One region of the Chryseobacterium sp. B21-037 genome, then DNA from elsewhere that is predicted to be linked to it. Evidence: riboswitches for the same ligand, from Rfam matches in the RefSeq annotation. Region 1 holds a riboswitch; each other region holds the start of a gene.
What was found. Region 1 has a riboswitch for cobalamin ahead of metE (5-methyltetrahydropteroyltriglutamate--homocysteine S-methyltransferase). Riboswitches for the same ligand answer to the same signal wherever they lie in the genome.
Positions count from the first base shown of each region.

Region 2: linked by a shared signal. The riboswitch ahead of MTQ00_RS17835 (TonB-dependent receptor plug domain-containing protein) and the one ahead of metE (5-methyltetrahydropteroyltriglutamate--homocysteine S-methyltransferase) in region 1 are both predicted to bind cobalamin.
Region 3: linked by a shared signal. The riboswitch ahead of MTQ00_RS10195 (TonB-dependent receptor plug domain-containing protein) and the one ahead of metE (5-methyltetrahydropteroyltriglutamate--homocysteine S-methyltransferase) in region 1 are both predicted to bind cobalamin.

Region 1 is NZ_JALGCB010000001.1:1,565,500-1,575,603, forward strand. Features, by position in the region: gene MTQ00_RS06865 (excinuclease ABC subunit UvrA) at 1-16, shown strand, start outside; gene MTQ00_RS06870 (Crp/Fnr family transcriptional regulator) at 137-718, shown strand; gene MTQ00_RS06875 (DUF4406 domain-containing protein) at 786-1,145, shown strand; gene nudK (GDP-mannose pyrophosphatase NudK) at 1,132-1,713, shown strand; gene MTQ00_RS06885 (hypothetical protein) at 1,847-2,428, shown strand; gene MTQ00_RS06890 (hypothetical protein) at 2,812-3,282, shown strand; gene MTQ00_RS06895 (VOC family protein) at 3,405-3,785, shown strand; gene MTQ00_RS06900 (Crp/Fnr family transcriptional regulator) at 3,799-4,332, shown strand; gene MTQ00_RS06905 (Lrp/AsnC family transcriptional regulator) at 4,346-4,807, opposite strand; cobalamin riboswitch at 4,962-5,147, shown strand; gene metE (5-methyltetrahydropteroyltriglutamate--homocysteine S-methyltransferase) at 5,406-7,715, shown strand; gene MTQ00_RS06915 (hypothetical protein) at 8,042-8,524, shown strand; gene MTQ00_RS06920 (KTSC domain-containing protein) at 8,726-9,172, shown strand; gene MTQ00_RS06925 (efflux RND transporter permease subunit) at 9,328-10,104, opposite strand, start outside.
Region 2 is NZ_JALGCB010000001.1:3,993,335-4,003,438, forward strand. Features, by position in the region: gene MTQ00_RS17790 (heavy metal translocating P-type ATPase) at 1-1,940, shown strand, start outside; gene MTQ00_RS17795 (hypothetical protein) at 2,083-2,442, shown strand; gene MTQ00_RS17800 (YHS domain-containing protein) at 2,559-2,834, shown strand; gene MTQ00_RS17805 (SCO family protein) at 2,821-3,504, shown strand; gene MTQ00_RS17810 (superoxide dismutase) at 3,614-4,288, shown strand; gene MTQ00_RS17815 (hypothetical protein) at 4,292-4,660, shown strand; gene MTQ00_RS17820 (MbnP family protein) at 4,875-5,711, shown strand; gene MTQ00_RS17825 (cytochrome-c peroxidase) at 5,701-6,750, shown strand; gene MTQ00_RS17830 (transporter) at 6,764-7,717, shown strand; cobalamin riboswitch at 7,818-8,002, shown strand; gene MTQ00_RS17835 (TonB-dependent receptor plug domain-containing protein) at 8,115-10,104, shown strand, end outside.
Region 3 is NZ_JALGCB010000001.1:2,327,454-2,337,557, forward strand. Features, by position in the region: gene MTQ00_RS10140 (glucosaminidase domain-containing protein) at 1-733, opposite strand, end outside; gene MTQ00_RS10145 (1-aminocyclopropane-1-carboxylate deaminase/D-cysteine desulfhydrase) at 751-1,659, opposite strand; gene MTQ00_RS10150 (hypothetical protein) at 1,715-2,041, opposite strand; gene MTQ00_RS10155 (DUF5522 domain-containing protein) at 2,080-2,262, shown strand; gene MTQ00_RS10160 (DUF4136 domain-containing protein) at 2,264-2,791, shown strand; gene MTQ00_RS10165 (endonuclease) at 2,985-4,787, shown strand; gene MTQ00_RS10170 (NAD(P)-dependent alcohol dehydrogenase) at 4,863-5,888, opposite strand; gene MTQ00_RS10175 (CCC motif membrane protein) at 6,083-6,403, opposite strand; gene MTQ00_RS10180 (DUF2752 domain-containing protein) at 6,423-6,713, opposite strand; gene namA (NADPH dehydrogenase NamA) at 6,743-7,795, opposite strand; gene MTQ00_RS10190 (cytidine deaminase) at 7,903-8,385, shown strand; cobalamin riboswitch at 8,491-8,666, shown strand; gene MTQ00_RS10195 (TonB-dependent receptor plug domain-containing protein) at 8,700-10,104, shown strand, end outside.

The sequences.
Region 1 (10,104 bases):
TCTCCATGGAAAATAGTAAGGTATGATCTATATCGATCAAAATCTCTCAATTTAAAAGGATTTTACAGGATTTGTTGGAAAATAAATATTAATTTAGCCCGTACATTACAGAGAAATTAAAATTCATCTGATAACCATGAATAACAGCTTAATCTTAAGGAATATATCCCGACATATATCGCTCAGCGATGATGAAGCCAATTATTTCAATTCTTTGTTACGCGAAAGGAAAGTCAGAAAAAAAGAAAGTATCCTGAAACAGCAGGAACCCTGTAAAGAAATCAGCTTTGTTCATTCGGGCATACTGCGTGCTTTTTATCTGGATGCGACAGGTAAAGAATCCACAATTATGTTTGCCCTTCCTGATTGGTGGATCACTGATATGTATTGTTTCGTTAATGAAAAACCCGCTATGCTGAATATTGAAGCACTCGAGGATAGTTTTATTTTTCAATTGAAAAAAGGAGATCTGGACAAATTGTACTATACGGTTCCGAAATTTGAAAGATTCTTCAGAATTATGATGCAGAATGCTTATACCAGGGAACAGCTAAGGATCATTGAAAATCTCTCCCTGTCTTCAGAAGAACGTTATAATGCCTTTATCCGGAAATATCCTGTGGCGGCAGAACGTATTACCCAAAAGCAAATCGCTTCTTATCTTGGGATCACGCCCGAATTTCTAAGTACCATAAAAACCAATAAAAATAAAAAATGAATACTCTTAAACTATCTTATTTTTTTTACATGGTTTCTTTCTTTATTTTACTTAAAAATAAAAGATAATGCTAATATTAATTGCCGGACCTTACCGAAGTGGTACCCACGATGATCCAAAACTCATCAAACAAAATCTGAATAAACTAGAATCAGCAGCATTGCCTATTTTCAGGAAAGGTCATATCCCGATGATAGGTGAATGGGTGGCATTACCACTGATACACCTTGCCGGTTCAACAAAGATAGGTGATGAAGCCTGGCAGGAAATACAATATCCGATTGCCCACAGAATTCTGGAAAAATGTGATGCTGTATTACGGATAGAAGGAGCATCCAAAGGAGCTGATGAGGATGTAAGAATTGCTCAAGAAAGAGGACTGAAAATTTATTATCATATAGAAGATATTCCCTATGCAGAACAATAAAGTGAAAATCATAAAGACTGAAATCTTATCAGATAACTGGTACACCCTGAAAAAGGTTACCTATGAAAAGATAAAAAACGACGGATCAGTAGAAATCCAAAGCAGAGAAGCTTACGACAGAGGAAACGGTGCCACGATCCTGCTTTACAATAAAAATACAAATACAGTTATTCTGACAAAGCAATTCCGATTACCTACGTTTATTAATGGAAATTCAACAGGAATGCTTATAGAAGCCTGTGCAGGTTTACTGGATGATGACAATCCTGAAGATTGTATCAGAAGAGAAACCGAAGAAGAAACAGGCTACCAGATTTCGCGGGTAGAAAAAGTTTTTGAATCTTATATGTCTCCGGGGTCAGTAACTGAAATTCTTCATTTTTTCATTGCGGAATATTCTAAAGAAATGAAAATAGCAGATGGTGGTGGCCTTGAAGAAGAAGGTGAAGATATTGAAGTGCTGGAGTTATCTTTCGGTGAAGCATTGCAAATGATCGATAACGGGGAGATCAAAGATGCAAAAACAATCATGCTCCTTCAATATCTTCGTGTAAAAAATATTTTGTAGCATCATCTTTGCTGCTAAAAAACTAATATCATAAAAACTGAATTTAAAATAAAATAAGTATTTTTCATTCTTGGTTTCTTAGCCTTAGAATTTCCCGAAAAGGATGTGAGAAGTACACTTAAAATTTAAAAATATGAAACGGAAATTTTCATTGATTATCTTATTATCGTTATCATTAGCTGCCTTTGGTCAAAAAAAAGAAAGTGTAAGCATTAAGGAAAAAGCACTTACCGAGCAGTTCAAAAATGATTATAAAAAGAAGACTTATAACAAATTTGAAGGAAAGATCGTTGTGAAAGATAATCAGATACAATTTGATGATAAAACCATTTTCTATGATAAATCGGATAAACTAACAAGTTTAATTTTACGGGAAGGACTTATCTATCCGCAACTCCTGACCGATTATCAAATGGAAAAATTCATAGAGGAAAGTACCGACAAAACCCAGAAAAGATTTCTGCGTCTTCAGAAAAATCCCCGTGCCGGTTTCGATGTCAATAATGTAAAATTAAGCAATACCATAGAACTAACGTTCCTCGAATCCAGCCTGAAGGCCAAAAGATTCAGAGTGACCTGCAAGGATAGTAAACTGGGCAATTTAATTCAATATCTTTTTGAACTGACTAATAAAAATGCAGGTAAAGAAACTTCTATGGAAGAGTTTGTTAAAAATTCAACTTTGACCTACCTGCAGCAGCAGAGGCAAGATTAGAAGATCTTTAATTATAGCAGTGTCAGATGATTTTAAAAATTTCAAGCATCAAACAGCTTAATGTAATTTTCTTATTATTTTCAATTTATCAGATAATTGCACTAGTGTCGCTTTTTGGATGCTACCCTTCAGATATATTTTACTGTCAATATTCTATTTATGGTTTGATGATAACATATCCCATTTCAGTTGTTAGCTTTATGATTAGATTTGCTGCTAGGGATTCAGAAATAATAGTCATTATTATTCAATCATTTATTTTTTTGATCTTTGCTTTGATTTACATATTGTTAAAACGTAAAATTCAACAATCCAGTAAGGCAAGATGACATTGCTCTTGAAAATTATTATGAGAAATTCACCATAGATTATAATCAACATAAATGTTAAAAAAAACATCAACATCCCAAATAGTATTTTTTAGTGTTTTTCTAATCATTTTCTTTGTACATAATTTTGTATTACAACCGATGATCAGAGAGACCTACTTATCTTCTGATCTCAAAAATTTTGAAGAAAGCTCCTGGAAATATACAGTGATTGTATTTTTCGCTCTTTTGTCCCTAATGTTTTTCTTAACAATTAAATCAAAAATAAAAGATCTTTCAAACTTACCCATTGCTATTTTTGTTTTAGGACTCAGTTGTTTCGCAGGATTACATCGTCCAATAAATGATCTTTTACTTTACATCAATATGAAAGTTGAGAAAGGAAGAAATTCAAAAGAATATAAAGTTGTTAATCATCAAGATTATAAGACCTTTTGGTTGAATGGTAAAACCTCAATACATGATAATAATGATTTGAATAAAGTAAATACATTCAGGCTGAAAAAAATTAAAACCCATTTTTGAAATGAATACCAATGATACAGTCCTTGTTCCATTGAGAAGGGGTCTGATCAATATTGATTATCTTTATTAATATTTCAAACACAGCATAAAAAATATGCAGTGTTTACATTAAAAACAAAACCATGGAAATTCAAAACATTGATCATATCGTTCTAACGGTAGCTGATATCGAAAAAACCATCTCTTTTTATACAGACATCCTTGGATTTGAAGCGGTCTCATTCGGAGATAACCGGAAAGCGCTTGCTTTTGGAAACCAAAAAATCAACCTGCATCAGAAAGGCAATGAATTTGAGCCAAAGGCACTACATGCTACTCCCGGTTCTGCAGATCTGTGCTTTATTGCCACAACAGATGTACATGATATTTTAAAAGAACTTAAAGAAAAAAACATCGAAATCATCGAGGGTATTGTTATCAGAACCGGAGCAACAGGCAAAATAAGGTCCGTCTACTTCCGGGATCCTGATCAGAACCTGATTGAAGTGAGTAATTATATTTAAAATCTTCTTGAGCATGTCCCCAGATAAAAACGCCTTGGCTAAAATCCTTAGTAATTTCGAACAGGAAGAATTACCCAACAAAACCTTGCTAACGGAAGAAGGTAAGATGGCGCGTAAATTTTACTATCTCAAAAAAGGAGTTGCCAGAGGTTGGCTTAATAATGACGGTAAGGAAATTACATTTCAATTTTTGTTTGAAGGAAACTTTATTTCGTCGTGGGAAAGTCTGTTTTATAATTCTCCAAGTATTTATAATATCGAAACGATAGAACCCTGTACTGTATATAGCACTTCTATTGAGGATTTCAGACAAATAATTGAAAATAATCCGGACAGCAAGGAACTTTATTACAGCTATCTACAGGAACGCTTACTTAAATATCAGAAGCTCTTTATTTCCCGTATAAAAGATTCTGCAGAGGAAAGATATAATGAGCTTATAAAGCAATCCCCCGAGATTTTCCGCCGGGTTCCTCAGTATTATATTGCATCTTATCTTGGTATCACTTCTGTATCATTAAGCAGGATCAGAGGAAAAAAAATCTAGTAAGAGATCTGCTCTATATAGTAACTCCATGGTTATTCTTCACTTCTGCCATTACAAAAGTACTGTGTGTGCTTCCTATCGAGTCGACGGAACCTAATTTATTAAATACAAAATCCTGGTAGTGTTTCATATCGCGTACCTGAACTTTGAGAAGGAAATCAAAATCGCCTGAAATATTATAGCATTCCGCCACTTCGTCTATCAGTGTAATTTCCTGTACAAACTCATTTCCCACAGACCTGTCGTGGATCTTTAATTTAACCTGACAGAAAACTGTAAAACCACGATTCAGTTTCTCGGCTTCCAGGACAGCCGCATAATGTTTGATATAACCCTCCTGCTCCAACCTTTTAACACGCTCAAAAACAGGAGATGGAGAAAGGTTAATTTCCTTTGCCAATTCTTTAACGGTCAATTTTGCATTTTTTTGAAGGATTCTTAACAATTGAAGGTCTTTATCGTCTAGTCTTTCCACAGGATAATATTCTTTTTTCGATTTATATTTCCAAATTTACAGAATAAATAACTTACAAATTCAATTTAAACAAAATAATATACTTAATTTTTGCATTTAAGCCAATTAAACATCTTAAATTAATACCTTTACACCCTATTTTGTTCTTTAACATACTTCATCAAACGGAAAAGGTTTTACTTAAGGTAGATTAATAGGGAATCGTGTGAAAATCACGAGCTGTCGCGCAACTGTAAGTAACACAACAGAGGTTTTTGTCCCTGAATATCCACTGCCACAAGCGGGAAGGATGACAAAAACTGTTACAAGTCAGGAGACCTGCCTGTCCCGAATTGACAATGCTTTCGCGGTCTGAAGCTTTTGGTCATACAGATGATACTTTTGAACGTATTGGATTGGGTTTTAACTCAGAATTTATTTGAGTTTAAACGTAATGTTTTTTATGAAAATTAATTTCAGGTTACCTAACAATCTACTCTTCACTGGGAAAATTACGTCTATATTGTATCTTCTCTATTGCTAAAAACTATTTCCCGATTGCGTTATGAAGCATTATAAGAACTTTTAAAACCAAAATTTAATTAAAAGTTTAAAGAAAATGCAAACACACATCCTTGGCTATCCGCGAATCGGTAGCAACAGAGAACTTAAAAAAGCCTGCGAACTATATTGGGCAGGTAAAACATCGTTACAGGAACTTTTAGAGGCAGGAAAAAAGATCAGAAAGCAAAACTGGGAACTACAACAAGAAGCCGGAATTGATCTGATTCCATCCAATGACTTTTCTTTTTATGATCAGGTATTGGACATGACATTGTCTGTTGGAGCTATTCCTTCCCGTTATCAGGATATTACACCAAATGAGCTAGATCTTTACTTTGCTATGGCCAGAGGTTATCAGAAAGAAGGGCACGATATTACAGCCATGGAAATGACAAAATGGTTTGATACCAATTATCATTATATCGTTCCAGAATTCCAAAAAGATCAGCAATTCAAATTATTCTCCCATAAAATCGTTAATGAGTTTATTGAAGCGAAGGAAGCAGGAATTCATACAAAGCCTGTTATCCTTGGATTGGTAACCTATTTATTATTAGGAAAAGAAAAAGAAGAAGGTTTTGATAAATTGGATTTAGCACAAAATCTGCTTCCGGTTTACGTTGAGATCTTAAAAGAGCTTGAAAACAACGGAGCAGAATGGATTCAGCTGGATGAGCCGTTTTTAGCACTAGACCTTGATCAGAAAGCAAAAGAAGTTTACCAGAACATTTATGCTGAAATTGCCAAACAGTTTCCGAACCTTAAATTTATTGTGACCACCTATTTTGATGGGTTAAAAGATAACCTTTCATTGGCCACTACTCTACCTGTTGATGCACTACACATTGATCTGGTAAGAGCCCCGGAACAATTGGATGAGGTCATCAATGCAATTCCTGAAACATTAATCCTCTCATTAGGAGTCGTAGACGGAAGAAATATCTGGAAAAACGATTTCAATCAGTCTCTGGTTTTCATCAAAAAAGCTATTGCAGCATTAGGTTCTGAAAGAGTTTTCATTGCACCGTCATGTTCATTACTTCATTCTCCTTTCGATCTTGACCTGGAGAAAAATGAAAATATACTATCTCCGGAGATCAAACAATGGATGGCTTTCGCCAGGCAAAAAGTTTATGAAATTGTTACCTTAAAAAAATTAGCTTCAGAAAACCCGGATTACAATACTTTACAGGAATTAGCTGAAAATAAAAAAGCTATTGAAAACCGAAAAGTTTCAACACTAATTCACAATCAGGATGTGAAAAACCGTGTTACCGTAACTACAGAAAGTGACGCACAGAGAAACAGTCCTTTTAATGTGAGAAAAGAAGCACAGCAGAACGCATTGGAGCTTCCTTTATTTCCAACAACAACAATTGGGTCCTTTCCTCAAACCAAAGAAGTAAGAAGCTGGAGAGCTCAATTCAAGAAAGGAGATCTTACCGCCCAGAAATATGATCAGCTGCTTAAAGAAGAAACACAGAGAACCATCCAATGGCAAGAGGAAATCGGAATTGATGTATTGGTACATGGAGAATTTGAACGCAACGATATGGTCGAGTATTTTGGGGAACAGCTCGCAGGATTTGCATTTACTCAAAACGGATGGGTTCAAAGCTACGGAAGCCGCTGTGTAAAACCACCGGTTATTTATGGAGACGTTCACAGGCCTCAGCCAATGACGGTTTACTGGTCGCAATATGCCCAGTCATTAACTCAAAAATGGGTAAAAGGAATGTTGACCGGCCCTGTAACCATTCTTCAATGGTCATTTGTACGTGATGATCAGCCTCGTTCTACCACCTGTAAGCAGATTGCTTTGGCAATCCGTGATGAAGTAAACGATCTTGAAAAAGCAGGAATCAGAATTATCCAGATCGATGAACCAGCTATCAGAGAAGGTCTTCCTTTGCGTAAGGCAGAATGGCAAAATTACCTTCAATGGGCTGTAGAAGCTTTCAGAATTTCTGCAAGTGGTGTTGAGGATGCTACACAAATCCACACGCATATGTGTTATTCCGAGTTTAATGATATTATCCACAATATCGCCGATATGGATGCCGATGTCATCACGATAGAATGCTCAAGAAGCCAAATGGAGTTATTAAATGCTTTCGCAGACTTTAAATATCCAAACGAGATCGGCCCAGGAGTGTATGACATTCACTCTCCAAGAGTTCCGTCAAAAGAGGAAATGGTTGCATTGCTGAAAAAAGCACAAGCCGTAATCCCGGCAGAACAGCTTTGGGTAAATCCAGATTGCGGATTGAAAACCCGTCATTGGGAGGAAACAGAAAAAGCATTGATCGCTATGGTAGCAGCTTCGAAAGAAGTGGCTGCAGCTTATTCGACTGAGAAAGTATAATAGAACTGATTATTATTTTTTTATATTGTAAGGCAGAGGCGTAAGCTTCTGCTTTTTTTGTTTAATAAAATAAATCAATGACTACAGAAGAATTCGTAGGAAATTTTTATCACGAAAAACAAAATATCATATATTTATGTTTTGTTATATTTAAAACTTAGGAGCTATATTTTCATGGGAACTTGGTAAATGCAGAAGTTAATATTTTACCGTAGGAATATTTTCAAAGAAAATTAAAAACAGCAGGGATTTAAGATTTGAAGAATCTCAGTTAATTGGAACTGTTAGAATTATTAAAATTGTAAATTCCAAACTACAGAAGTAATATGAAAATTCTATTTATTTTAATTACAATTTCAGGATCATTACTAGGTCAGTCAAAAGAACTAAAACATAAAAACTACAGCCATTTGGATACTATTGATGTTTATTCAAAAGATTATCCCACCAAACTTGTCGAGGGATCTGGATTAATAAAAAATAAAAAAAACAGAAATGTAGGTGCAATAGGATTCTCCATCAAAATAACTAAAGATAGTAATGGTAAAATTATTCGAATTTTAAAATCTGAATCCAATCATTATATAAAAGATCATAAAAATCCACAAAAAAGTATAATTCGCGAAATCACAATTTATTATGATGATTCTCAACCTGACCTAGCAAAATATACAAGTGAGACTTTAATAAATAATTCATTAGTAAAAACAGAAACTAAACTTTTTGATTTAAAACAAAATAATAATGATCTTCCCGGGTTTAAAAATGTCAAAGATTTATTAGATATGATAAAAAATGAAGATTATTAATTCTTTTCCTTATCTTCTTATTATAACAAACAGCTTCAAATAAATTAATAATGAATAAGTTATGATTTTCTGGAATTAATTACCTAATTTTGCACCCCGAAAAAAGGATCATATAACGGAATATAAAATAGTATTGTACGAATTCATACTTATGGATATAACAATTACATAGAATCCTTAAAATCAATAAAATATATAAATATGAAAAGAGTTGGTGAACATAGAAAGCTTCTTGGGGTAGATAAAACAGTAACATTACAGGAGTTAAAAACCATTTACAGAAATACGATGAAAGATTCTCATCCTGATAAATTCATCAACGATGAAGCCGGGAAACTGGAAGCTGAAGAAAAAAGCAAATCTGTGATTGAAGCTTACCATTTTTTGGTGAGCATTAACCCTGAAACACAGGAAAAGTATAAGGAGGAATATGTAGAAACAACTACAAAATCTAATATTCACGATTTCTATTTTGAAAAACAGGTTCTGAAGATCCAGCATTTAAACGGAATGATGTATGAATACCTGGGAGTACCAAGAAACACCTATATCAAAATGGTAAATGCTGATTCACCAAGCCGTTTTGCAAGAAGACACATTTACGGAAACTTCATCTACAGAAAGTCAGGTGAAGCCATGGCAGATTAATTTTTTGTATAAAATAAAAGGGAAGGCTTTCAGTTTATTCTGGAAGCCTTTTTTATTGTGGAGAATAGAGTTTAAAATTTTGTTGGCAGCACAGGGAACAATCAAAAAAGCGTATCAAAAATGATACGCTTTTTCGGTTAATTAAGGTTGTTATTTTAATCTAAATGTTTAGGAGTAAATCCGTCATCACTTAGTTCTCTGTGCTCGTAATCAGCCTTCATTTCAGCCTCATAGTCTGTTTTCTCATGCTGACCCATTCTTCTTAGAATTGAATCAAACAGAGAGTATACTACTGGCACAATGATCAAGGTAAGGAATAGAGACGATGTTAAACCACCGATAACTACCCAAGCCAGACCTTTATTAAATTCGGCTCCTGCTCCACTTGCCAATGCAATTGGCAACATCCCGAAGATCATCGCGATGGTTGTCATAAGAATCGGACGAAGACGAGCATGGTTAGCCTGAATCAAGGCATCGTGTGTATTTGATCCTGCAGCTTTTCTAGCATTGGTAAAGTCAACAATCAGGATCGCATTCTTCGCCACAAGACCAATCAACATGATCATCCCTAACATCGTAAAGATGTTCAGTGAATTTGCTGTTAAGGCAAGGATAACCATAACTCCGATCATCGCAAGCGGAATCGAGAACAATACCACAAACGGATAAACAAAACTGTCATATAAGGAAACCATTACCAGGTAAACCAATACGATAGCCGCCAGTAAGGCAATACCTAAAGTACCGAAACCTTCCTGCTGGTTTTCCATATCACCACTCCAGATATAATCCACTCCGATAGGTTTTTTATCGCTCTTCATGAACTGGTCTGCCCATTCATTCGCAACATCCCCCACAGGTCTACCTACCGCCTTTGCTCTTACTTTTACGGAAGGAGATTTATCTCTACGCTCAAGTAAGCTTGGTCC
Region 2 (10,104 bases), 2.4 Mb from region 1:
CAAAACCTCAAAAAAAAGAGCACAATCATTTTGAAGGAGATGGCCATGATCACGGTCACTCTCATGATACCTCAGATAAAACGACTTTCCAGTTGTTTTTACCTGCAGTAATCTCTTTTGTTTTATTAATGATCGGTGTCGCTTTAGACAATTATATAAAAACAGAATGGTTTACCGGTTGGGTTCGGATCGTTTGGTACTCAGCGGCCTATATTCCTGTTGGACTTCCAGTATTAAGAGAGGCTTATGAAAGCATCATTAAAGGAGATGTGTTTTCAGAATTCTTCTTAATGGGGATTGCAACAATTGGGGCATTTGTTATTGCCCAATATCCTGAAGGAGTAGCAGTGATGCTTTTTTATGCCGTTGGAGAAGTATTTCAAACTTTGGCCGTTACAAGAGCGAAAAGCAATATCAAATCATTATTAGATCAGCGTCCGGATGAGGTAACTGTTTTAAAGGGTGGACTACCCCAAATAGTGAAAGCAGAGACTGTAGGTATAGGAGAAATTATTCAATTGAAATCCGGAGAGAAATTAGGGCTGGATGGAGAATTGCTTTCAGAAACTGCTTCATTTAATACAGCTGCACTTACAGGAGAAAGTAAGCCGGATACCAAAGCCAAAGGTGATGCCGTGCTTGCGGGAATGATCAATTTAAATACTGTTAGCCAGGTTAAAGTTACCACTGCATATCAGGATAGTAAACTGAGTAAGATCCTGGAGCTGGTTCAAAATGCTACAGCGCAAAAAGCTCCAACCGAATTATTCATTAGAAAATTTGCGAAGGTTTATACTCCGATTGTGGTATTGCTTGCTATAGCAATTGCATTATTACCTTATTTCTTTGTACCAGATTATCAATTTAAAGATTGGCTGTACAGAGCTTTAGTATTCCTTGTGATTTCTTGTCCATGTGCATTGGTGATCTCAATTCCTTTGGGATATTTCGGAGGGATTGGAGCGGGAAGCAGAAATGGAATTCTGTTCAAAGGAAGTAACTTCTTAGATGCACTTGCTAAAATCCAGAATGTTGTAATGGATAAGACCGGAACAATGACAGAAGGTGTTTTCAAAGTTCAGGAAGTGGACTTCAAGCCTGAGTTTGATAAAAATGATATATTGAAACTGGTAAACCTTTTAGAAAGCCAGAGTACGCACCCTGTAGCAACAGCTATTCATGAGTATGTGGGAGAAATAGATCATTCCATTCCTATGGAAAACGTAGAGGAAATTGCAGGGCACGGGCTGAAAGCAACAATTAATGGAAAAGATTTATTGGTTGGGAATTTCAAAATGATGGATCGATTTAATATTCAGTATGATATCAACCCGGATAATATTGTGTATACATTAATTGCGGTCGCTTATGATAATAAGTTTGTAGGATATCTTACTATTGCAGATACCATTAAAAACGATGCACAATTAACGATCAATAAATTAAAAGCATTAAATATAAAATCAACCATGCTGAGTGGTGATAAAAGCTCAGTTGTAAAATATGTGGCGGATACTTTGGGAATTCAAAATGCTTATGGGGATTTACTTCCAGAGGATAAGGTGAATAAAGTAAAAGCTATCAAAGCTAAAAATGAGACGGTTGCTTTTGTGGGTGATGGAGTGAATGATGCTCCGGTAGTAGCTTTGAGTGATGTAGGAATTGCAATGGGTGGACTGGGAAGTGATGCAACGATTGAAACAGCTGACGTTGTAATACAGGATGACATGCCAAGTAAAATTCCGATGGCCATTAATATAGGTAGAAAGACCAAACAGATTGTATGGCAAAACATTACCCTGGCATTTGTGGTAAAAGGAATTGTTTTGATTCTTGGCGCAGGAGGTTTGGCGACCATGTGGGAAGCGGTTTTTGCAGATGTCGGAGTTTCACTGATTGCAATCCTTAATGCCGTAAGGATCCAAAGGATGAAATTTTAATCATAAACCATAATTAAACTTAATTATAAGAAGCCTTGCTGAATTTCGGTAAGGCTTCTGTCTGAAAAAATATCGATGACTTTCATCATAAATTATACTTAAAAAGAATTTGAGTAGTATATTTGTGGAATAGAATTGATCATTGAAGCTTTTCATATCCATATTCATTATTTTTACCATAGCAATACGTCCTGTTTTGCCATTAGTGAATTATGCGGTTAACTATGATTATATTGTAAAAAATCTCTGTGAAAACAGAGATAAACCGCAATCTACATGTAAAGGTAAATGTTATGTAGAAAAAGAACTCGCTAAAACAGAAAAGCAATCGGGTCCACAAACGATAAAAATTTCTGTCCTTGATCTATTTCTTTCCAATGATATTCTTTCATTTGCTGATGCCAAAGGATTTGAGCTCTTGCAAAAAGTTGCTAATCCAGGCTATATCAAATCGCATTCTTCAGATTATTTTTCCAGGATATTCCATCCTCCTTTAGGATAATTTATAATAACTAATTTACTAGTCGAATACCTAATCTTTATTAGCTGTTTATTATGTAATTAGTTTTAATCAGATCTCTGAATTAATCCATTATTATAAATTTTCATTTCAATCCAATGAAACATATATTCATTTTGACAGCTTTGCTGCTGTCGGTATCATTTATTTCCTGTGCCCAGGAAACACCTAAAGTAAAGCATAGTAAAAGTATGATGACTCCAAAGGAGAACCTTAAGGTAAAAGTAGTCAACGCTGAAGATCCTATATGTCATATGAAAACGGCAGATTATTTAAAATTTACAGCAACATATAAGAACAAGGTGTACGGTTTTTGCAGTGCTTCCTGTAAGGACGAATTCAACAAAAATCCTGAAAAATATGTCCAAAAATAAAAAAACAGCCCAAAGCTCAAAAAGCAGGATCGTTATTCCCATTGCAATTATTGCAGTTATTTTCCTGGGAGTAGGTTTTGGTATGAGCTATTTTAAAAAAAACCTTTATACTGTAATGAAGGTTCCTGATTTTGAACTTACCGATCAGAATAATAAAAAGATTACCAATAGAGATATGCTGGGCAAAGTATATCTGGTGGAATTCTTCTTTAGTAAATGTCCCACCATCTGTCCTGTAATGAACAGCAATATGAAAGTGATCGAAGAGGAGATTAACAATCCTGGGTTTGGGATTATTTCCATAAGCATAGATCCGTTGAACGATACTCCGGAAACGTTGAAACAACATGCCAATAGAATCGGAGCAAAATCTCCCAACTGGCATTTTTTAACCGGAGACCGGACGTATATTGGAAACCTTGCGGATCAGTTCAATATCTATGTTGGGGATAAAGAAGATGAGGGAGAGAGTCTTAATCATAGCGGGATGATTGCGCTTGTTGATCAGGAAGGAAATATCCGTTGCAGATATAATAAAGACAATATGCCTATCCTTTACTATTCAGGATTAAACTATAAGGATCCCGAAGGAAAAGAAACACAGCTTACCGGCAAATATCATCCGGACAGGGAAAGGCTGATTGAAGATATTAAGAAGTTATTAAATTAAAAGTTGGATGTCAGGAAGTGTATTGATTGTGAATAAAGGTCTTTGACCCTTGTCTTCCATCATCAAACTTACTCTTTAAAAAAATGTTAAACCATAAATACAAAACATTATGAAGATTATGAAAATAGCTGCCTTAGGTGCAGTTTTGGCGGCGCAATTTGCTTTTGCGCAATTCAAGCAAACTCCTTTATCATACGCTTACAATGCGTTGGAAGGTTCAATAGATGCACAAACGATGGAAATCCATTATACAAAGCATGCTGCGGGGTATGTAAGTAATTTGAATAAGGCAATTGCTGGAACACCTCAGGAAAAAGAGACTTTATTCCAGATCCTTTCTAAAGTTTCAACTCTTAGTCCAACGATCAGAAACAACGCCGGAGGACATTTTAACCACGAACTTTTCTGGACCATGTTAACGCCTGAGAAAAATACCCAGCCTTCTGCGAAATTACTAAAAGCAATTACAGAAACTTTTGGAAGTCTTGATGCCTTTAAAGAAAAAATGAGCAAGGCAGGAGCTGATCGTTTTGGTTCCGGCTGGGCATGGCTTTCCGTGGATAAGAACGGGAAGTTGTTTGTTTCTTCAACTCCTAATCAGGATAATCCTTTAATGGATGTTGTAGAAGAAAAAGGAACTCCAATTCTTGGAATTGATGTTTGGGAGCATGCTTATTATTTAAAATATCAGAATAAGAGAGCTGACTATCTTACCGCGATCTGGAATGTATTAAACTGGAAAGAGGTAAGTAAGAGATATGAAAATGCACTGAGCAAAAAATAGATCATGAATTATATTTGCAGCATATTCCTTACCTTCTATATGGTGGTCAGACCTCTGATCCCCATCATGGAATATGCTGTAAATTATGATTATATTGCTGATTTTCTTTGTGTTAACAAAAATAAACCAGAGCTGAATTGTAATGGTAAATGTTATTTGAGTAAAGAACTCGCTAAAACCAATGATACAGAAACAGCCCCTTTGAGTAAGGGAAAAACTTCCGGACAAAAAATTCTTGATATCTACATCCTTCCGGAAATTACAGAAATAAAAAACACAGGTCTAACATACGATCACAATTTTACTTTTATTTATCAAAAGAATTACTCTTTTCTTTTCCTGAAACATATTTTCAGGCCGCCGGTTTTTTAAAGTTGTTTATACATTTTATCTCCAATTGTTAAAGTTCACGTACTGCGAAAATTACAGATTTTCCACACTCATGTGTTCTTCATAATTGTTTCATGATTCACTTTATAATTCTAAAGTGCTAAAACTTTTATGCCTATTGGGATTGAGAAAATGAATGTTTTCAACATTCGATGCTTATTTCTATTCAAACAAATACAACTTAAAAAAATCAACAATGAAAATTTATAAATTTTTATCTCTATTGTTTATTGGCCTTATATTACTTAGTGCTTCATCATGTCAAAATAATGACGATAGGGATAATTCACAGGATACTACACCGGGAAACCTACAGATAAAGTTTGAAAACGGATTCAATAACCTTGGCGGTATTGTTTTGAATCAGACAACCCAAACTTCTTCAAGCGGACAAAAACACCAGTTTTCTACTTTAAAATATATTGTAAGTAATATCAGCCTGATTGATGAATCCGGAAAAGAATTTAAATACAATGAAAATAATCCTGATAAAGGAGCCTTTATCATAGACCAGGCAGATGCCGTAGCAGGAATCGTTTATGTAAACCTTACCGGAATTCCTAAAAACAATTATAAAAAAGTGAAGTTCGGTCTGGGAATCAGCCAGAATGCTTATCTCCTGGGAATGGACGGGCAGGCAGAGTTTTGGAATAAAGCTAAAACAAAAGGAATGTCCTGGTCCTGGGCTGCGGGCTATGTTTTTGTAAAACTGGAAGGAAAATACGGAAGTACTGCGGCAGAGAAGGAGTTTATGAATCATACGGGAAATATGGGAAATGTAGCGGCTAATAATACTCCTGATTTATACCGGGAAATTACTTTAGACCTCCCAACAACGGCGAGAGTGACCGGAAAAATAAGACCGTCGATTCATATCCTGGCCGATCTTAATCAGTATCTGAGTGGTGACACAAAACTTACCCTGAATACATCTAACGATATGATGATGGGATCGAGTCCGCATTTGGTAAGTGTAGCCAACAACCTTACTAAAATGTTTACCGTAAACCACGTTCATAATGATGAAGATTAAAAATATTCTGAAGGCAGGATTGATTATTGTTACATTTTTTAATATCATATCGTGCTCAGATGAGGTTATTGAGCCATTGGAAAAGGATGAGGCTTATAACTTACAGTTTCCAGCTTATTTTCCTGAAATGACGTTTGATAAAACTGGGAATCCGGTCACCAAAAATGGAGTAGAGCTGGGAAGGAAATTATTCTACGAAGGAAGGCTTTCCCGAAATAATACCATTTCGTGCGGATTCTGCCATATACAGGAAAATGCTTTTACGCACCATGGGCATAATGTGAGCCATGGCGTGGAAGACAGGATCGGAATACGCAATGCCCCTCCTATCCAGAATATGGCATTCTTAAAACGATATATGTGGGATGGGGTAATTCATAACCTTAATGAGCAACCCATTATTCCTATTACCGACGCAAACGAAATGGATAGTTCAATGCCTGAAGTGATTGCTAAATTAAATGCCGACAGTAAGTATAGAAATCTTTTCAAAGCCGCTTATGGTGATGAATATATTACAGGGGAAAGGGTTTTGAAGGCTTTGTCACAATTCATGGTAACGATGATTTCTGCTAATTCTAAGTATGACCAGTATAAGCAGGGAAAAGCAACTTTTACTACAACGGAAACGAAGGGAATGGCACTATTCCAGCAGAAATGTTCCTCATGCCATAGCGGAGAATTGTTTACGGATGAAAGCTTCCGCAATACAGGGATGTATTACAATAGTCAGTTTAAGGATGCCGGGCGTTATAGGGTAACATTGGATCAGGTAGATTGGATGAAATTCCGGGTGCCCAGCTTAAGGAATGTGGAATATACAGCTCCTTATATGCATGACGGGAGATTCTATACCCTGGATGCTGTTCTTAATTTTTACTCGGATAATGTAGAGGACGATCCTAACCTTGATCCGCTGCTTAAACAAAACGGACATATCGGACTCACGATGAACTATGCGGAGAAGCAGTCCATTATTGCTTTCCTGAAAACTCTATCTGATAAAGATTTTGTTACCAACCCAAAATTCTCAGAATAAATTTTAATCGAACATGAAAAATATTTTTTTAATAGGATTGGGTTTATTTTTATGCCAAATAGCCTACGCAGAACCCATAAGAGACAGTTTGTATATTCCTGAAAATAGTTTTAACCCCAGCAAATTTTTTGATGATGATTGTGATGCTTGTGGCTGTGCTGCAGGAAATGGATCATCAGGATTTGAGTCTTTGCTTAATCCTCAATTTATAGGAATAAAATATTTTGCACAGCATTATAAAGCCAAAGAAAACCTTTTTGTGAATGATCTCACCCAGGATCAGTACTTCAATACCATCCAGTTATGGGGAAAAGTTCCCATTACGAAAAAGCTGAGTGTTTACGGGAGTCTCCCTTTTCAGTTTCATGAAAAAAAAACAATGCAGGGAGACATCAGAATTAATGGAATGGGGGATCTGAATGTAATGGGTATTTATCAGCTGATCAATTCTAAAGATGCATCTCACCAATTAAATGGAGGATTAGGAATAAAAGTTCCGTTAGGAAGATTTGATGAAAAAGGAATTACGGGAGTGAATCCGAGTTTCCAATTGGGAACAGGAAGCTGGGATTATCAGATGGTTGTGAACTATAAATACCAAAAGAACAAAGTTGCAGTAATTGTTAATACGGATTATACTGTTAAAGGTGAAAATAAGAAGTATTATCAGTTTGGAAACCAATGGAACTATGCAGCTACCGGATTTTATCAGCTTCATGCGGACAAAAAAATGATCTTTTCCGGGAAAGCCGGATTACAGGGAGAAGTATATGATAGGAATAAGCAATTTGATGAAGCCTTACCGGATACTGCCGGAAGTGCTTTATATGGAAAATTAGGTTTTGAACTTTCTTATAGCAAATGGAGCCTGGGTAGTGAACTGATGCTTCCGGCCTATTCAAACCTAGCGGGTGGAAACATTGAAGCTAAATCCAGATTCAGTGTGTTTATTAACTTTGGGATATAAAAATCAAATGAACATTCCGTTACTCATGTAACGGAATGTTTGTTTTTATTCTGTTGAAAATCATTTTATTAAGTATAATATTGTTTCTAAGAAGAATTTTCTATCTTTGCCGGAATCTGGTGAGCTGTAAAAGGCTTTTAAAAGGGAATCCGGTGTAAATCCGGAACAGACCCGCTGCTGTAAACTCTAAACCAAAATTTTTTGATGTATATATCCACTGTTTTTAATGGGAAGGATTTCAAAAATGGAGTAAGTCAGAAGACCTGCCAGAAGATTAAAGTTTGATGCTTTCGTGGAATAAAGCTAAGGACAACAATGCTTCTGTGCAGCTATGGCTGTACAATGTTATTGCTGCTTTCTTATATCCATTAGTGTCAAGATTATTCTCAATGAGCTAATGGAACCGAAATTTACTTTTACAACTAAAAAAATAATTATCACAATCCTTGTGCTAATTAACCAGCTTTATTTTTCTCAGTCAAGAGATAGTATAAAGGAAAAAGGGATCCTTCCGGTTACCATTTATAAAAAAGATTTTAAAGAAATTCTTCCCGCTCAAACTCTTTCAGGAGAACAGCTGGAAAGGTTGAACAGCCAGTCCGTAGCCGATGCATTACGCTATTTTTCGGGAGTACAGATCAAGGATTACGGTGGAATTGGCGGATTGAAAACGGTTAATATCCGAAGCATGGGTAGCCAGCATGTCGGTGTTTTCTATGATGGGATTCAATTGGGAAACGCACAAAACGGGGTTATCGATCTGGGAAAGTTTTCGCTGGATGATATCGGAGAAATTTCATTATACAACGGACAGAAAAGTGATATCTTTCAGCCTGCAAAAGATTTTGGATCTTCCGGCTCAATTTATCTCCAACCCAAGACTCCTTATTTCTCCGGAAATAAAAAAACGAATCTTGTACTTAGAATAAAAAACAGCTCAATCGATCTTTTCAACCCGTCATTTCGATTGGAGCAAAAGCTTTCAGATAAAATTTCCGCAAGTTTCAGCTCCGAATTTATACAGAGTGACGGACAATATAAATACAAATACCAGAAAAAACGCCCCGATGGTACTATAGCCAATGATACAATTGCAACAAGATATGATTCTTATATTACTGCCAAAAGATTTGAGACCAGCCTGCAGGGAAATCTGAATAATGGAGACTGGAATGTCCGGGGCTACGGATATATTTCAGATCGTGGGATTCCCTCAGCAATTGTGAATAATGGTTTTGATCCGAAAGGACAAAAATTACTTGATAGAAATTATTTTGTTCAGGCTCACCTGAGGAAAAAAATATTTCCAAAATTTGAGACTCAGCTCAAAGCTAAATTTGCCTACGACTATACCCGGTATATGGATACGGTAAATGTAGCTGAAACAGCTTTAAAAACAGATAATACATATATCCAGAGAGAATTATATTTATCATCTTCCAATATCTACTCAATTACACCAAACTGGGATGTTAGTGCTAATGTTGATTTCCAGTATAATAATCTGGATTCCGATCTTAAGCTTTTCTCATTTCCCACACGTTATACCTCATTGGTTGCTTTTGCAACCACTTACCAATGGAACCGGTTTAAATTTCTTGGAAGTGTTTTAGGCACTTTTATTCGGGAGAATGTTGAACGTAATTCAAAGTCGCCGGATAAGAGTGAATGGACACCCTCTGTATTTTTGAGTTACCAGCCACTGGCCTTTAAGAATTTAACAGTGAGAGCATTTTATAAAAGGATTTTTAGAATGCCGACTTTCAATGACCTGTACTATACCATGATTGGGAATGTTTTTCTTAAACCTGAATTTACCAATCAATATGACATAGGTTTTACTTATCAGAAGACTTACGACCATCAGGTTCTGAAAAGTATTTACTTCAAGGCAGACGGGTATTATAACAAAGTGGAAAATAAGATCATTGCAGTACCCACAACCAATCTTTTCAGATGGATGATGACGAATCTTGGAGATGTTCAGATCATAGGATCAGATGTGAATATACAGGCTGAGCTGGACCTTGGGAAAGTAATATTGAAGCCATTGTTGAGCTATACCTACCAAAGTGCACGCGATTTTACTGAAAAAGGAGAGTCATATTATGGAGATCAGATTCCTTATGTGCCATGGCATTCAGGAACTTTTACTTTGATGGCTGATTATAAGGAGTGGAGCTTTAATTATAGCTTTATGTATACGGGGAAACGTTATGATGCACAACAAAACAATATTGAATATAATCTCATCAGACCCTGGTATACGCACGATTTATCGATTCAGAAAAAGTTTAACTGGTATTCTCACCAGTTCAAGGTAAGCTTTGAGGTCAATAATACTTTGAATCAGCACTATGATGTGGTAAGGAACTATCCAATGCCAG
Region 3 (10,104 bases), 760 kb from region 1:
GTCCGTCATTAGGATGGCTTTTTATCAGTATAGAATTAAGGATTTCAGCTTTTGTTTTAATTCTTTCTACCCTTTTCTGCTGTTGTGCATAAGAAGTCTGTTTATAAGGTACATTCACTGTAACAGGATCTTTTTTTGCGACTTTAGAAGGTTCTAATTGTGCCATGAAAGTTCTGTCATCCTTAAGGTTCGGATATAAGCTTAGTACGGCATAAAGAACCTCTTTGGAATTGGTATTGTCAAACTCATACAGTTTATATCTTTCAATTTTACCAATAAGAATGGAAGCATAACGCGGATTGGTTGCATATCCTGCTTTTTTTAATCCGTACGCCCATGCTCTGTAATCTTTCATATCCAGCTTGAAAAGATTGGTGTAGTACTTTCTTGTTGAAAGGAATATGGAATGATCTTCATAAGACTGCCTTGGATCTTCATACACACGGAAACATTCGTTCGGAGCATCATCCGTATGCTTCATTGTTTTCCCTGTCCAGTCTTCTTTGCATTTTATCCCAAAATGATTTTTCCCTTCCAGAGCCAATCTGCTTTGCCCTCCCCCTGTTTCCAGAAGCCCCTGAGCAAGCGTAATAGAAGCAGGAATTTTATATTTTTCCATTTCTTCTACTGCATATTGTGCAAATTTCTGGATGTATTGGTCTTCAGTAGCCCAGGTCTGAGCTGAGAATTTTGATAAAACTAAAAGGCTTACGAGTAAGAAAAGTCTTTTCATGTTTTTCAATTTTTACTTTATATAATTAATTTTCTATTTTGTTTTTCTAAAAGCAAATTTGCGCCTTCAATTCCCTGCAAACCGCCGGTATGGAAGCATAAAATTCTACTATTCTCAGGAAAATATCCATCATCTATCAGTTCAAAAACCTTCTGCATCATTTTCCCTGTATAAATCGGCTCCAGCGGAATCTGGTATTTCTCTTTAAAATCATTTATAAAACGGATATTCTCATCCGTTATTTTCCCATAACCTCCAAAATCAGAATCTATTAGATGATAATTTTTCTTCAAGGTTAATTGGGCTATGGTATCCTCCAATGAAGAATCACCAACCACCTTAAATCCTATAACCTGCTGATTATCTTCACAAAAATTAGAGATCCCGGCAATTGTTCCTCCGGTTCCAACTGCGGTGCAAAGATAATCAAAATCTTTTGTTTCATGATTCAGCATCATTTTCACGCCACGAACGGCATCTTCATTGGTACCTCCTTCGGGAATGATTAGGGCATCCGGAAATTCATGCTGCAAAAACTCAGATAATTTTTCTTTATTACGATATTCCTCACGCGAAACAAATTTCAGATTCATTCCATTCCTGAATGCAAAGAGAAGTGTTGGATTATCACGCCATTTTTTAGAGAGTTCTTCTCCTCTTATAATTCCAACTGTACGAACTCCTGCTAACTTCCCTATCGCTGAAACTGCTGAAATATGATTAGAATAAGCACCGCCAAAAGTGATGATGAGTGGATTTTCAATTGGTTTTTGAAGATAGGTATTAACATTATGAAAAAGTTTCCAATACTTATTCCCCGAAATCAGTGGGTGGACAAGATCTTCTCTCTTAAGAAAAAGACTGATATTCTTATCCATCTTTATTTCATCAATCGGAATAGGCTCTGCAGGAATCTGTAAAATCATTTGTTTTAAAAGTAAGACTGAAACTAAAGGCAAAATTACCATTTTTAAATCTTATCTATCTGTACTTCCAAAAACTCCAAAGTTTTCTGCTCTTAAGATAACCTCCATCATCTTCCATAGCATAGGCTTCTTTTTCGAATGAAATACTCCGGTAAGCCAGATAAGCATCTTTTAACCTGAAAAAGTGATAGTAATATTCTATAACATAAAAGATATAAAAGAAAATAATCAACAGTTCCAGTTGTTGTCTTAAATGAATTTTTTCGTGATTGATCAATACATTATTTTCCTTATCTTCGGGTTTTCTTACGAAGATAAAAGGAAAAAGAGCAATACCATTAATTTTTAATTTTTTTAATGGTTTTTGGCACACAATTATCATAATAACAAATATAAAAGTTTTTGATCAAGATTTAACTTATGGCTCATTTTGACATCAAAGAACATGAAGACTTCTACTATAACGAACAGGGATATAAAGTCTTTACGGAAAAGTTTCATCTGAAGCGAGGATATTGTTGTAAGAGTGGCTGTAGACATTGTCCTTACGGATACGATAAAAAGACTGATACATTCATTAAAAACGATAAAAAAAATAAATAAAATGAAAAAATATATTTTTATTTTGTTAGCCGCGGCTACTTTAGGTTTAACCTCCTGCAGCCCTTTTCAGGTTCGTTCTGACTATGCCGAAACTGCTAATTTCACTTCTTATAAAACATACAAAATAAGAATTGATGATTTGAAACTTAACGATATTGATAAAGACAGGGTTTTGAATGAATTATCAAAACAGCTGCAGAGCAAAGGTCTTTCATCGGGAGAAAATCCGGATCTTATTGTTAATGTAAAAGCTAATCATAAAAAAGTAACGGATATCAACAGTTATTCACCATACGGAATGTGGGGATGGGGAGGACCTTTTGGATGGGGTATCGGAATGAACAGAACATGGACCAGTAACTATAATGAAGGAGCATTAATTGTAGACCTGGTAGATACGAAAAGCAATAAGCTGGTTTGGCAAGGTATAGGAAGCGGAATATCTGTAGACTCACCAAGAGCTAAACAAAGACAGATCCCTGAAATTATGGCGGAAATTATGAAGAACTATCCTCCACAAAGAAAATAAAGATTATTTTAAATCAATTATACTGAGCCAATGCATGATTTTGCATTGGCTTTTTTTATTAATTTGTAGTTCATCACGGTAGTTATCTTATCAAATATATACCATACATAATATAAACGGCCAAAATTAACAGAAATGTAATTTTTCATTTCATAAAAATGTAGTAATCTTACACCCTAAATTTTTATTAAATATGAAAAAAATTATCTTATTTCTTGCTTTAGCAGGTATTGCTAAAGCCCAGGCTCCTGCAGGATACTATTCTTCTGCCAATGGATTAACAGGGGCTGCTTTGAAAACAGAACTCAGTTCCATTATTACGAATGGTCACCAGGACAAAGGTTATGGAGGACTTTGGACCGGATATAAAACTACCGATATTGATAAAACTTATGAAAACGACGGATCTATCATGGATATTTATTCCGAGAAACCCAATAGTGCGGATCCGTACAACTATACTCCGGTGACGAATCAATGCGGAACTTATTCAGTAGAAGGAAATTGCTATAACCGTGAACATATTGTACCACAAAGCTTGTTTAATGAAGCATCACCGATGGTTTCGGATATCAACTTCATCAGAGCTACCGATGGTAAAGTAAACGGAATGAGATCCAATTATCCTTTCGGAAAAGTAGGAACAGCAACATTTACATCCAAAAATGGATCAAAATTAGGGAACTCCGTATCTTCAGGGTATTCGGGAACAGTTTTCGAGCCAATTGATGAATTCAAAGGGGATGTGGCCAGAATGATCTTTTATTTTGTAACACGTTATCAAAGTAAGCTTTCTTCTTTCTCTTCAGGTAACATGCTAGGAAACACAGCTTTTCCGGGGTTACAAACCTGGGAGCTTAATGTTCTTTTAGCATGGCATAATCAGGATCCTGTTTCTCAGGCAGAAATCTTAAGAAATAATGCTTCTTATACTTATCAGGGCAATAGAAATCCTTTTATTGACAATCCTGCTTATGTAGATCAGATCTGGGGATCTCAACAACCATCAAACGATACTCAGGCACCTACAACAGTTACGGGCCTTAGTGTTTCAGGTAAAACATCAAGTAGTGTATCTCTTTCATGGACTGCCTCAACGGATAATGTTGGCGTTTCCTCTTACGACGTTTATATGAACGGAAGCTTAAAAACCAATGTAGCTTCAACTTCTGCAACAATTTCAGGATTGAGTTCATCCACAACTTATACTTTTTATGTAGTAGCTAAGGATGCGGCTGGAAATACTTCTTCCGACAGCTCAACAGTTTCTGCAACTACAGAATCCGGAGGAACAACGAATCCAGGTACAGATTGTGTCAATGAAAATTTTGAAACCATTCCTACGGGAAGTTCATCAAGCTATTCTACAAGAACATGGACCAATGGTGGAATTACCTGGACTGCAACAGATGCAAGAACCGATCAGACGATTTCCAATAAGGCGATTACTGTTCGTGATGGTTCTTTAAAATCGAGCAGCTCAGCTAGTGGTATCGGATCATTAACGGTAACTACTCAATTAAAATTCAGCGGAAGCGCAGGAACGTTTAATGTTTTGGTAAACGGAGTACAGGTGGGAACAATTCCTTACAGTGCAACAACTGCAACCACAACAATCAATAATATTAATGTTTCCGGGAATGTAGTAGTGACATTGGATAATAATTCATCAAGCAATCGTGTAGCTCTTGACAACCTCAGCTGGACTTGCTATTCCGGAACAGGAAAGCAAGGCAAGAGTATCTCTTCTGATGTTCAGCCTGAGTCAAAAGATTTACAGGTTTATCCTAATCCCATTTCAAATCAGGAGATCTTCATAAAAGGAGAAACTCAGAATATTAAAAAAGCTGAGATCTATAATTTGCAAGGAAAAGTAATGGAAACAATTAACAGCCCCTTCAAAAACAGCAGGAATTCAATTAAAATTAAAAATCTTGAGCAAGGTATCTATATCTTAAAACTGGATAATTCCAGTCTTAAGTTTATCGTTAAATAAGCTTTCATGATTTTATTTTAAATAAAAAAAGCCTTCTCTTTATTAAGAGAAGGCTTTTTATTGGTAGTTTAAATATCAGGGAATCAAGACCGCTCTGCCTTTGATTTTCCCTTCTCTTAACCGGTCATAAACCTCATTAGCCTGATCGAGCTTATATTTTTCAATTTCAATATGGATTTTCTTTTGTCTGGCAAGTCCTACAACCTCCATCAGTTCCACCCGGGAGCCCCAGTAAGGATTAGTCATACTTACCCCAAATGGCAATCCGGACATATTGTATTGATAATGTCCTCCTCCCAATCCTACAATGGTAAGGTCTCCGTCAAGGCTTACAACCTTAGTTCCCAACTCAATGGTCGAAGTTGCTCCAACAAAATCCAATACTACTTTAGCCTTTTTTATTCCGGTAATCTTTTTGATCTGTTCTGCAGCATCAGCATCTTTGGAATAAATGGTGTAAGAAGCTCCAAGCTCTCTGGCAAAGGCCAGCTTATCTTCTGTGACATCACATGCAATAATTTCAGCTCCGCTGATCTCCCGTAAGATCTGAAGTGCAACATGCCCTAATCCCCCAACACCGATCACCACCACATACTCATCTGCCATCAACTTATCCAGTGACCTTTTGATCGCTGAATACGGGGTTAAAGCAGCATCGGTAAGTGGTGCAGCTATAACGGGATCGAGATCATAAATAGGAACCAATAAACGGGACGATGGAACAAGCATATATTCTGCCATCCCGCCATTCAGTCCTAATCCTCCACCATACGCCATTTCTGACTGATGGTCACAATAGTTCTCTTTTGATTGCTGACAGGGTTTACAATGCCCGCAGCCCCAAGGTCCATAGACTAAGACAGCATCCCCTTTTTTATATCCTTTGACATCTGAACCGATTTCTTCAATCCATCCCGCATTCTCATGTCCCAAAGTAAAAACAGAACCTGAAACTGTACCTTCATCTATAATATGCAAATCCGAATGACAAACACCTGCACCTCCAATCTTTAATAATACTTCTTCTCCTGATGGTTTTGGGATTTCCATATCATTTACAACACGGACATCTTTGTGTCCGAAAAAACGTACTGCTTTCATACAATTAATATTTGAAATTTATATACTTCAATTTACTAATAACATACTGGTTTACATGAATAAATACCATTAAATAAATCATGTTTCCAATAAAATTTCCTATATACGTATTACATTAAAGAAAATTACAAACAACCCACCAACAAAAAATGACCGCAAAATTGCGGTCATTCAGTTCGATCATATCATTAAAGTTATTTTCCCATATTTTTAAGCTGATTAATCTGCTCCATATATCCGTCCCAGCCGACAGTAGAAAGGACAAAGATCATATAGGCAAGACTCAGAACTCCTATAATCAGACCAATGATGCATAATATTCTTCCTGTTTTAAGGTTATCATAGTCTGAATATACTCCCGGATTCTGAAGATACAGCGCATTATCCTTATTGTACAGATTCATTCCGATTAATCCACAGATTACACCTACAATCCCGTTACAACAACAGCTTCCGAGGATAGCGACGATTCCTAGTACTAGTACGGTTGTCGCGTTTGGTAATTTTTGATTCATAGTTAGTTATTTTAATAATTTAATGTAATGTTAAAGGATGTTTATAAAAATAAGAAACCACCATGATAATTGAATTAATAATGGCTAAAAAAACCAGTATATTACCATAGCTTCTTTTTTTATCAATAAAGTTCACTCCTACCATAAGCAAAAAAAGAAGTAAGGTGTAGACCGCAGGAAACATATGAAAAGCCTCTGAAAATTTTCCTTCAAAGACTAAAACAATTGCCCTTTGGGTACCACAACCAAAACATTCAATTCCTAAGAATTTTTTGCTTGGACAAGGTAGCATAAAATCTTCAATCTTCATTTCCTGAACTTTTATTTTGGTTTCTAAAATTAAGAAGAAATTTTAGCTCTTAGATATTGATGTGGGAAAAAACAGTTTTCATTCATTTCAAAGGATCCCTGAACTGCAATATATGGATTTCTAAGAATTTCCCTGGCTACAAAAATAAGATCGGCATCACCCTTCTGTAAAATATCCTCAGCCTGCTCTATTTTTGTGATCAAACCTACTGCTCCCGTCTTCACTTCAGCTTTATTTTTTACCTGTGATGATAAAGGGACCTGATAACCGTCAAAGACAGCAATCTTTGCTCCATGAATATTCCCACCACTTGAAACGTCCACTAAATCCACCTTATGCTGCTTCAGTATTTTTGCAAGCTCTACACTGCTTTCGATATCCCATCCATTTTCAGCATATTCTGTTCCTGAGATTCTCACAAACAATGCAGTATTATCATTCAGTTCCTCGTTTACCGCATCTACTATTTCTATTAAAAATCGTATTCTGTTTTCGAAGCTGCCTCCATATTCATCTGTTCGTATATTCGAAAGCGGAGATAAAAACTGATGAACTAAATATCCATGTGCCCCATGGATCTCTATAATATCAAATCCTGCTTTCACAGCTCTTCTTGCAGCTTCTTTAAAATTCTGAACCTGAGTTTTGATTTCTTCCAGCGTCAGAGCGTGTGGAATTCTTTCTGTAGGATGATAAGGAATCGGGCTAGGTGCCAGGGTTTCCCACCCCTCTTCCACTGGAATTTGAATATTATTCCAGGTAGAGCCTTTTCTTCCGGCATGTGCCAGCTGGATTCCGATTTTACTCTCAGAATTGGAGTGGACAAAGTTGACAATCTGCTGAAGTTTTTCAGCCTGTTCGTCATTCCATATTCCCATACATTTATTAGTGATCCTTCCCCGGGGTTCAACACCCGTTGCTTCAATCATTATCAGTCCGGTACCACCTTGTGATCTGCTTCCGTAATGTACGAAATGAAAGTCATTAGCCATTCCGTTTTCACTTGAATACATACACATAGGTGACATAACCCATCGGTTAGAGAGTTTAATATTTCTGAATTGTATCGGAGTATATAACATTGTCTATTAATTTTTGAATTTTACTAATGAAGAGGAAATAATCCCGGGTTGCCCACGTGATTAAAAAGAACTAATTTTACCTCCCCTTTTTAGGCTCCAATAAATATATGAAAAAAGATATACAGATCGGCTACGAATATTTTAAAAATAGCTCTGAACTGAACGATATAGAAAAAAAACTTTTCGAAAGAGCAAAACAAGCCCGCGAAAATGCTTATGCCCCTTATTCCCAATTTTTGGTCGGGTGCTCCGTATTACTTGAAAACGGAGAAATATTTTCCGGTAACAATCAGGAAAATGCAGCTTTTCCATCCGGACTTTGTGCTGAAAGAACAGCTCTATTCTGGATAGGTGCAAATTTCCCTGAGGAAAAGATCAAAAAGATTTTTATCGTAGGAGGCCCTAAAGAATCTTCTGAAAAAACACCACCGATTCCCCCGTGTGGCGCCTGCAGACAAAGTCTTATTGAATACGAAACAAAACAAAAAGAAAATATTGATCTTTATTTTTCCAGTATGAATGACGAAATCGTTAAGGTAAATTCGATTAAAGATCTATTGCCATTTTACTTTGACTCGACGTTCTTGTAATCGTGAAACTCTCAATTCTGAGGTTCTGGGAATCGTTATTTTTTCTGCAGACCATTGTTTTGATTACAAATTAACAGATACGACTGAGATTTCTTTTTAAAAACTTATCTTTGCAAAAATTTTGGTTTTCAAGCTATTGAAATAATAGGGAATTGGGTGAAAATCCCAGACTGTCCCCGCAACTGTAGATCGCAATTAAAATTTCTATAAGAAACCACTGTGAAAACGGGAAGGTATAGAAATGCGAAAGTCAGGAGACCTGCCAAAATGATAATATCAAAAATATATTGCTTTCGGTGGAAAAGTAAAATAGTATGAAAAAAACCTTAGTACTGCTTTTATCGTTATCTGCTTATTTTCTTTGTCTGGGACAAGAGAAAGCAATCGATACCGTTTATATTTTTGACAACCAGATGAACAAGGTAAAACTTTTTCATAAGGTTACTCCAATTACTCCTCAGGATGCTGAAAAGAATTCCACGAATCTTTCAGAACTTTTACGTTTCCAATCCAGTATTTATATCAAGGAAAACGGACGAGGTGCAGTTTCTTCGCCTTCGTTCAGAGGAACCTCTGCTCCACAGACAGCCTTTGTTTGGAATGGAATCAATATCAATTCGATATTTCTTGGTCAGGGAGACATTAATAATATTCCTCTTTTCGGATATGATGAGATCGGAGTGAAAGCCGGTGGCGGAAGTGTAATATACGGGAGTGGTGCAATCGGCGGGAGTATACATCTCAATAATAATCTGGGTTTCAATAAAAGTTTTAAAGCCTCCCTGTATTCTGAGGGTGGATCATTTGGTACTTTTAATAATTTCGGAACGGCCTCCTACAGCAATGAAAAGCTGAGTTTTAAAGTCTCAGGAAATCATTCGATCAGTCAGAATGATTATAAAGTCGAAGAAAAAAACTATATTAATAGAAACGGCAAATACTTTAACAGTACCTTTAATGTTGGAATCTCCTATAAAATTGCGAGACATCAGACGATCTCATGGCAAAGTCAGTTTTTTGACTCGACACAGAATTATCCGATTTTTGTAGAGAATGGCAACCGTACAAAATACGAGACACAAAGCACCAGAAGCTTACTTTCCTGGGATATTACTAAAAATAAATTTTCAAATAGCTTAAAAGCTGCTTACACAGAAGAAAATTTCCAATATTTTGGCAATTACAATGCTCCGAAGACCAGTGGTTCAACAGGGAAAAATTATATCTTTAAAAATGATTTTAATTATTTCATCGTACCTGAACTTAATGTCAACATCATCACCGAATTCCAGGTAAACAAAGGTGAGGGGTATCAGCCTGATCTCCAAGGTGTAAAAACTGAAGGAATTGGTAATGTAAGTAGAAATGTAGGCTCTTTAGCGGGGTTAATACGATATTTTCCGACGAAAGATCTGCGTTTTGAAGCTGGTGTTAAAAAGGATTTTGTAGAGAATATAAGTTCGCCATTGCTTTACTCATTCTCGGGAAAATGGAGTCCGGTACAATGGTATAATCTTGGAGTAAATGTATCCAGAAATTTCAGATTTCCAACATTCAATGATCTGTATTGGAATCCCGGAGGAAATCCAAACCTAAAACCGGAAAGGTCTTACCAGATGGATATGGACCATGAGTTTAAATGGGGTAATATTAAACTTGCATTAAGTCCGTATTATCTTTATATATCGGATAATATAGTGTGGTTGCCGACAGCTTACG